One region of the Cronobacter turicensis genome, then DNA from elsewhere that is predicted to be linked to it. Evidence: predicted binding sites of a transcription regulator. Region 1 holds the regulator's gene; each other region holds the start of a gene.
The links. The regulator Fur, encoded in region 1, represses iron uptake genes when iron is present. The targets are predictions, from matches to a motif close to ATAATAATGAGAACNACTATCAA.

Region 2: a site for Fur is predicted at 810-832, ahead of fhuE (ferric-rhodotorulic acid/ferric-coprogen receptor FhuE). Genes of this name have one in related genera too.
Region 3: a site for Fur is predicted at 840-862, ahead of fepD (Fe(3+)-siderophore ABC transporter permease). Genes of this name have one in related genera too.
Region 4: a site for Fur is predicted at 1,450-1,472, ahead of bfd (bacterioferritin-associated ferredoxin). Genes of this name have one in related genera too.

The regions. Positions count from the first base shown of each region.
Region 1 covers NZ_CP165997.1:2,994,113-2,996,316, forward strand. Annotated here, with positions in the region: gene fldA (flavodoxin FldA) at 31-561, shown strand; gene fur (ferric iron uptake transcriptional regulator) at 851-1,303, shown strand; gene AB8W27_RS14280 (helix-turn-helix domain-containing protein) at 1,625-2,204, shown strand, end outside.
Region 2 covers NZ_CP165997.1:2,591,248-2,593,451, forward strand. Annotated here, with positions in the region: gene AB8W27_RS12390 (YcfL family protein) at 1-244, opposite strand, end outside; gene hinT (purine nucleoside phosphoramidase) at 246-605, opposite strand; gene fhuE (ferric-rhodotorulic acid/ferric-coprogen receptor FhuE) at 952-2,204, shown strand, end outside.
Region 3 covers NZ_CP165997.1:1,186,917-1,189,120, forward strand. Annotated here, with positions in the region: gene fepD (Fe(3+)-siderophore ABC transporter permease) at 1-817, opposite strand, end outside; gene entS (enterobactin transporter EntS) at 925-2,169, shown strand; gene fepB (Fe2+-enterobactin ABC transporter substrate-binding protein) at 2,194-2,204, opposite strand, start outside.
Region 4 covers NZ_CP165997.1:368,139-370,342, reverse strand. Annotated here, with positions in the region: gene AB8W27_RS01730 (A24 family peptidase) at 208-675, shown strand; gene bfr (bacterioferritin) at 679-1,155, opposite strand; gene bfd (bacterioferritin-associated ferredoxin) at 1,221-1,415, opposite strand; gene tuf (elongation factor Tu) at 1,593-2,204, opposite strand, start outside.

The sequences.
Region 1 (2,204 bases):
CACATTTAGATTCAAGAGGTTATTCTTCTTATGGCAATCGTAGGCATCTTTTTCGGCAGCGACACCGGCAATACCGAAAATATCGCAAAAATTATCCAGAAACAGCTCGGGAAAGACGTTGCTGAAGTGCATGACATTGCTAAAAGCAGCAAAGAAGATCTGGAAGCATTCGATATTCTTCTGCTTGGCATTCCGACCTGGTATTACGGCGAAGCGCAGTGCGACTGGGACGATTTTTTCCCGACGCTGGAAGAAATAGATTTCAACGGCAAGCTTGTCGCGCTCTTCGGCTGCGGCGACCAGGAAGATTACGCTGAATACTTCTGCGACGCGCTGGGCACCATTCGCGACATTATCGAGCCGCGCGGCGCGACCATCGTTGGTCACTGGCCGACCGAAGGCTATCACTTTGAAGCCTCCAAAGGTCTGGCGGACGACGATCACTTCGTCGGTCTGGCGATTGACGAAGACCGCCAGCCTGAGCTGACCGCAGAACGCGTTGAAAAATGGGTCAAACAGGTTTCTGAAGAACTGCATCTGCAGGAAATCATCAACGCCTGAGATACATGGCGCGGGCGGATGTCCGCGCCGTTTGATAGATAAAAGCAATGAAAATAATTGCTACAAATTTTTAACTTTCCCTCGCTAAGCTGTACAATGGCTTCCTTAATTATCAGGCCCTCCACGTGAAAAACGCTGGCTGGTCCACGATTTTTAAGCTCTTTTTTGCCGGACGCTTGCGGTTTTCATTTAGGCATGTCAGTTCTATAATGAGACGCATTCATCTTCGGCGTATCCGATGTATCGCTTCCTTCCGGAGCGAGTCGTTAAGCAACAGGACAGATTCCGCATGACTGACAACAATACCGCATTAAAGAAGGCCGGCCTGAAAGTCACGCTTCCTCGATTAAAAATCCTCGAAGTGCTGCAGGAACCGGTCAATCATCATGTCAGTGCGGAAGACCTCTATAAGCGTCTGATTGACATGGGTGAAGAGATTGGCCTTGCCACGGTCTATCGCGTACTTAACCAGTTCGACGATGCCGGCATCGTCACCCGTCACAATTTCGAAGGCGGAAAATCCGTTTTCGAGCTGACGCAACAGCATCATCACGATCATCTGATTTGCCTCGATTGCGGCAAAGTGATCGAGTTCAGCGATGACTCCATTGAAGCTCGTCAGCGTGAAATCGCAACGCGTCATGGCATCCGCCTGACCAACCACAGCCTCTATCTGTACGGGCACTGTGCGGATGGCGACTGCCGCGAAAATGAACACGCGCACGAGGCTGGCGGCAAATAACGTTCGCCACGCTGCATAACCCAGGCCGACATCTGTCGGCTTTTTTATTCTCTGAAAACCTTCCCCTGAAAATACAAATGTATTTTTTTAGATAAAAATAAAATTTATGGTGTTTTAATACAGCGCACAATGCTTAATTAAGCTACTTATATTTTATTAAATGGAAATTCAGAAAATATAAATATCTTTACCGGTCAATCGTTTAGACGTAAGATTACCCCTGTTCTTCCTTTTATCTCCCCTGCCCCTTATTGCAGCAATAAAAAAGCATCCATTAAGATACAGCAACGATTTAATTCTATTTTATATAAGGTAACCAATATGGTCTTACCCCCTAAACCGCTTGCTGAGATTTACCGTATCGCGGATATTTTCAATAGCTACGGTAACTGGTCTCGCGCAGAAAAAAATACGCTCATTCCCCTGCGGGACGGGGAGATCTGCATCATTCGCGGTGGTCAGTTCTCTCTGATGCGCCAGAGCGACCGGCTGCTGCTGGAAAAAAGCAGCGCGCCTTCCGTTCTTGGTCTCGCCAGGAATTTAGGTAAATCCCAATTCGCAAAATTACAGGCTGATTCTGAATGTCATTATCAGTTAATTCCTTTTGATTATTTCATGCAGGAAATTGAAAAAAATCACTGCCAGTTACATCTGCTTATTTTGTCCTCATGGATTATTAATATACTTTGCTATCGCGAAGAAATCATGATCGGTAGAAACAGCTTCAGTATGATTAAAGCGAATATCGATTGCCTGGCGGCGATGGATGAGTTCATGCGTAACCGCATTAACGTGGCGGATTATATTGTTAAAAAAACTAATCTTTCCCGCAGTATGGTGATGAAAACCCTTTCTCAATTACGCAGCGCGAAAAATATTGAAATCAGTAAAGGCAAGCTGG
Region 2 (2,204 bases), 400 kb from region 1:
CGTCATACCAGTAAAAGCGGTAATGCACGGTAACGGGCGCGTCTTTGTTATTGTAAATGGCGGCGGCGGCGACAGGCTTGCCGTCTTGCAAAGAAAAGTCTGGTTTTTCAGCAGTGATGCCCGCTGCCAGCACGCTCGATTCCATCACTACCGCCTGATCGTCGCTGACGGGAATGGTCGGCGCGGAGCGGCAGCCTGCCATCAACACCGCAGCCAGCAGTAAGCCTGTGCGTGCGCGCCCCATCTCAGAGACCTTTATGCGCAAGCATCGGCCCCAGAGGGCGGCCGCCGACCAGATGCATATGGATGTGGTAAACCTCCTGCCCGCCGTGACGATTGCAGTTCATGATGAGGCGATAGCCATCTTCCGCGATGCCTTCCTGCTGCGCGATTTTCGCTGCGGCAGTAAAAAGACGCCCCAGCGCCTGCTCATGTTCCGCCGTAACGTCATTGACCGTCGGCACCAGCACGTTCGGGACGATTAGAATGTGGGTCGGGGCCTGGGGAGAAATATCGCGAAACGCGGTAACGAGCTCATCCTGATAGACGATGTCGGCAGGAATTTCGCGACGAATAATTTTGCTGAAAATGGTTTCTTCGACCATGGTTTTTTTCCTTCTTGGATAAACGTTAAGAGTATGAGCGAGATAATCGCTTCCTTTCAACCTTTGGCCCGGTTTTTCTTTATAAAGCGGATATTTATGGCGCGCCCTTCGCTTCTCGCTTCGCCATAGCGCCTGATGCTTCTCCCGTCTCGCTTACTCATCGGTTTGTCACACCTCTTACATTTGTTTACACCGCAAAGACAAATGATTATATTTCTCATTCTTATTGACATGGAACGTTGTTTTAGTCCCGCGATCTCTTTTCATCAGGCCAGGATGCCGCCGAAAAGCGTCGTATTACAATAGCCTGATGCGCAGCATCATTTTTTTATTTTAAGGGCAACACATGGCTAAGCATGCACTCCGTCAGGGCACCGTTCCGGCGTCCTCCCTTCCCTCTTTGCTGGCGCTCAGTATCGCCAGCGCGCTGGCGGCCCCGGCGGCATACGCGGCGCCCGCCGCCAGCGACACGATTGTGGTTGATGCCGCCGCCGACAGCGGCACGCCTGACGAGTCACAGGATTACAGCGTTAAAACCACCACGTCCGGCACAAAAATGCTGCTGGTGCCGCGCGACATTCCGCAGTCGGTGAGCGTGATTAGCCAACAACGCATGCAGGATCAGCAACTGACGACCATTGAAGACGTGCTGGAAAACACGACAGGCGTCACCGTCTCACGCATTGATACCAGCCGCACGAACTTCTTCGCACGCGGTTTTTACATCAGCAATTTCGCCTATGAAGATATGCCGACGTTTCTTGATAACCGCTGGAACTTTGGCGATACCGCAGGCGACACGGCGATTTACGATAAAATCGAGGTTGTGCGCGGCGCAGCCGGACTGATGAGCGGCACCGGGAACCCGTCGGCGTATGTAAATATGGTGCGCAAACACGCCGACAGCCAGACGTTTAAAGGTAACGTCTCGGCCACGTATGGCAGCTGGGATAAACAGCGTTACGTGATGGATGTGCAGTCGCCGCTGGTAGAGTCTGGCAAAGTGCGCGGGCGCGTGGTGGCCGGTTATCAGGATAATGACAGCTTCGTGGAGCGTAACCACTACCGCAAAAAATTCATCTACGGCGTTGTGGATGCCGACATTACCGATTCAACGCTGTTATCGCTGGGTTATGACTACCAGGAAAGTCAGGAAGACAGCCCGACCTGGGGCGGCTTCCCTTCCCTTTACAGCGACGGGAGCCGGACGCATTTCCGCCGAGGTTTCAACACCGCCGCCGACTGGGCGTATTCCGATCTTGATTCCACCAAAATTTTCGCCAACCTGACGCAGCGCTTCGATAACGGCTGGGAGGCGAAAGTAAACGCGATGCATGCCGAAACCAATTTCGACAACCGCCTGATGTATATCGACGGTTTCCCGGATAAAACGACGGGCCGGTATAACGCGGCGCTCTGGCAGGGCGCATGGGGCGGCTGGAACGTCGGCGAGCGTAAGCAGGATTCGGTCGACGCTTTCGTGCGCGGCGGCTACGAACTGGCGGGTCGCCAGCATGAGATGATGTTCGGCGGCAGCTACAGCCGTCAGCGCAACAATTACGATAACGCCTATCCGGTGAATGATAATTCCGGGCTGAT
Region 3 (2,204 bases), 1.8 Mb from region 1:
GCCAGCGCGCCAGGTGCGGCATCATCAGGCCGATAAAGGCGATGGGGCCCACCACGGCGGTGGCGCTGGCGCACAGAAGCGTAATGGCGATAAGCCCGAGCACCTGCGTGCGCGCCACGCGGCTGCCGAGCGCCGTCGCCGTGTCGCTTCCCATGCTCAGGCTGTTCAGGGCACGCCCCAGCAGCAGCGCGATAACGGCGCCTGTGAGCACGACCGGCGCGATGGCTTTAAGCGTCGTCAGGGTACGGATATCAAGCGAGCCCGCCTGCCAGAAGCGCAGCTGGTCATACACCACCGGGTTTAATAGCGCGATACCGCCGGAAAGCCCTTCCAGTACTGCCGCCAGCGCCACACCGGCGAGTGTCAGGCGCACCGGGCTAAGCTGTCCGCCGCCTGCGCTGCCGGTAAACGCCACGACCAGTGTCGCCGCCAGCGCGCCGCACAGCGCCAGCGCGAGGATGTGCAGCGGCTCGCTCACGCCCCACAGCGCCGCGCCCAGAACAATGGCGAAACTGGCGCCGGAGTTGACGCCTAACAGGCCGGGGTCGGCGAGCGGGTTGCGGGTCAGCGTTTGCATTAACGCCCCGGCAAGCCCGAGCGACAGCCCGGCGACAATACCGGCGAGGGTGCGGGGCAGGCGCGCATCCAGCACGATGGTGCAGTCCGCCTCGCGGCAGGCGCCGGTGAGCGCGTCCACCACAAGAGATAAGGGCAGGGATTTGGCGCCCACCAGCAGGCTGAGGGCAACCATCAACAGCAGCAATAAAAAGAGACACCCCAGGACAACCATCCTGGAGGAAAGGCGCGAGGCCGACATAACGCACACCCTGGAATCGATAATGATAGTTATTATCACTCTTATCTGGCTATGTTAGCATGGCCGTCCCGTTATCCGGCAAGGAAAATTCGCGTTAAGGCCCTGTAATGAACCGACATTCGCTGTTACTGAACCTCTCGTTGCTGAAAACCCATCCCGCTTATCGCGCCGTCTTTCTGGCGCGTTTTATCTCCATTCTTGGTCTTGGACTGCTTGGCGTGGCGGTGCCGGTGCAGATCCAGACGCTCACCGGCTCGCCTTTTCAGGTGGGGCTGGCGGTCACGCTGACCGGGGCGGCGATGTTTATCGGCCTGATGACCGGCGGCGTGCTGGCCGACCGCTACGAGCGCAAAACGCTCATTCTGCTGGCGCGCTCCACCTGTGGTCTTGGGTTTATCGGGCTTTGGATCAACGCCATGTTGCCCGCGCCGTCGGTCACCGCGATTTATCTGCTCGGGGTGTGGGACGGGTTTTACGGGGCGATCGGCGTAACGGCGCTGCTGGCGGCGACGCCTGCTATCGTGGGGCGTGAAAACCTGATGCAGGCGGGCGCGATCACCATGCTGACGGTGCGCCTGGGCTCGGTGATTTCGCCGCTGCTCGGCGGCGTGCTGCTGGCCTGGGGCGGCGTGGTCTGGAACTACGCGCTGGCGGCGCTCGGCACGTTTCTCACGCTCCTGCCGCTGCTCACCCTCCCGGCGCTCCCCGCGCCGCAGATGCAGCGTCAGCATCCGCTGCGCGCGCTGGCCGACGGGCTGCGCTTTCTTGCGGCAAGCCCGGTCGTGGGCGGCGTGGCGCTGGTCGGCGCGCTGCTGACGATGGCGAGCGCGGTGCGCGTGCTGTATCCGTCGCTTGCGAACCACTGGCAGATGGCGGGCGGTGAAATCGGCGTGCTGTACGCCGCTGTGCCGCTCGGCGCGGCGCTGGGAGCGCTCACCAGCGGCGGGCTCGCGCACGCCCCGCGCCCTGGCCGCACGCTGCTGATTTCCTCGGTGCTGGCGCTGGCGGCCGTCGGCGTGTTCAGCCTGATGCCATTCTGGCCGCTGGCGTTCGTCTGTCTGACGCTGTTCGGCTACCTGAGCGGCGTGAGTTCGCTTATCCAGTACCAGCTTATCCAGGCCCGGACGCCGGATCACATGCTCGGGCGTATCAACGGACTGTGGACCGCGCAAAATGTCACGGGCGACGCCATCGGCGCGGCGGCGCTCGGCGGTATGGGCGCCTGGTTTTCGCCAGTGAGCGCCGCCAGCGTCGGCGGGCTTGGGCTGGCCGTTATCACCCTTGCGCTGGCGCTGCTTTTTGCTGAACTGCGCCGGTTGCGTCAGCCGCCGCCGGAACCCGCGCCCCATTAAAAAAGGGGCCAACCGGCCCCCCATTTATGCGTTGA
Region 4 (2,204 bases), 1.8 Mb from region 1:
CCGCGCATTATACGTAAATCTGACGGCGACGCAAGCACTGATTAGAAATTAAACATCCTTTCGCGCTGCCTCGCATTCCTTTGTAAAGGCTTTGTACACATGGCTGCTTTACTGGAATGAAGTTCGCATTGGTGAAAGAAGGCTGTTTTTGATGTTTCTGTAAAAGCGTATTTTGCCAGTCCGTCAGGAGCGCTTCAGGAATGAAAAATGATAGTGATATGGATATCTGGTTATATATTGCTCAATGCCATGCTTATAGCAAAGGATCTACGTGATGGACTGCTACCTGACAGCCTCACCTGTCCCCTGCTCTGGCTGGGCCTTTCTTATCATCTTATCTTCCAGCCGCAATATCTGGCGGATGCTGTCATTGGCGCGTTGGTCGGTTACCTTTCATTATGGTTGCTGTACTGGACCTACCGTTGGTTGCGCGAGTATGAAGGGCTGGGCTATGGGGATGTAAAATTTTTGGGTGCGCTGGGCGCCTGGCATGGATGGCAAATGCTTGGTCTGCTGCTCGTTATCGCATCTGTATTGGGACTCATTGCCGTATTTGTGCTTTATCAGCTAAAAGGGCGGCCTCTTTTATGTAAAACCCCGCTACCTTTTGGGCCGTTTATGGCGGTAGCAGGGTTAATATGCAGTGGCGCTACATTCCAGATACTAAATCTGTGAACGTTAGCTCTGCTCTTTAATCTGGGACTGAATGTAATTCTGCAGACCAATTTTACCGATAAGATCCAGCTCGGTTTCCAGCCAGTCGATATGGTGCTCTTCATCTTCCAGGATTTTGATCATGATATCCCGGCTGACGTAGTCATGAATAGAGTCGGCATAGGCGATCGCTTCACGCAGGTCTTTTGCCCCTTCCATCTCAAGCGTGAGATCGGAGCGCAGCATTTCTTCTACGTCTTCGCCTATATGTAACTTGCCCAGGTCCTGCAGGTTGGGGATACCCTCAAGAAAGAGAATGCGCTCGATATAGATATCAGCGTGCTTCATCTCATCAATGGACTCATGATACTCAACATCGTTGAGGCGCATCAGGCCCCAGTTTTTGAACATTCTCGCATGGAGAAAGTACTGATTGATTGCGACTAGCTCGTTTCCCAATAATTTATTGAGATAATTTATTATCTTGATATCACCTTTCATTTTGCTTCCCTCCGCTTCCACTACATGAAGCGTAGATGGGCTGGCGAGGAAGTCAAAATCTCAGGTTACGCAATTTCCTGATATTCCGGGATCTGCATCAGTTCGTCTTGCATAATTTCACGCGCAGCGCGGACACACTTACCACACTGGTTACCGATCGGCATAAATTTACGCAACTGCTGGAAGGACTGAGGATGGTGCTGACGTACCGCCTGCCGTATTTTTTTATCGCTGATACCATTACACAAACAAACGTACATGATAACTCCCGTTCAGTTTATGCGCAGATTTTAAATGAGAATGGTTATGATTACAACGAGACTTGAATGGACTTTTATCTGGCAAGAAGCATTTAATGAACAGAAAAATAGTATCCAGCCTATTTTCCTTTATAAAACAAAAAGGGCGCCGAAGCGCCCTTTTCAATTCTTGAGCAATTAGCCCAGAACTTTAGCAACCACGCCCGCGCCAACGGTACGGCCGCCTTCGCGGATTGCGAAACGCAGACCGTCGTCCATCGCGATCGGGTGGATCAGGGTGACAACCATTTTAATGTTGTCGCCCGGCATTACCATCTCAACGCCTTCCGGCAGTTCGATGGTACCGGTCACGTCAGTGGTACGGAAGTAGAACTGCGGACGGTAGCCTTTGAAGAACGGAGTGTGACGGCCGCCTTCGTCTTTGGACAGAATGTACACTTCAGATTCGAACTTGGTGTGCGGCTTGATGGAGCCCGGCTTAGCCAGCACCTGACCACGTTCGATTTCTTCACGTTTGATACCACGCAGCAGAACACCTACGTTCTCGCCAGCACGGCCTTCGTCCAGCAGTTTGCGGAACATTTCAACGCCGGTACAGGTGGATTTCGCGGTGTCTTTGATACCCACGATTTCAACTTCTTCACCCACTTTGATGATACCGCGCTCTACACGACCGGTAACAACGGTACCACGACCGGAGATGGAGAATACGTCTTCGATCGGCAGCAGGAACGGCTTGTCAATCGCACGCTCCGGTTCCGGGATGTAGGAATCCAGGAAGCCTGCCAG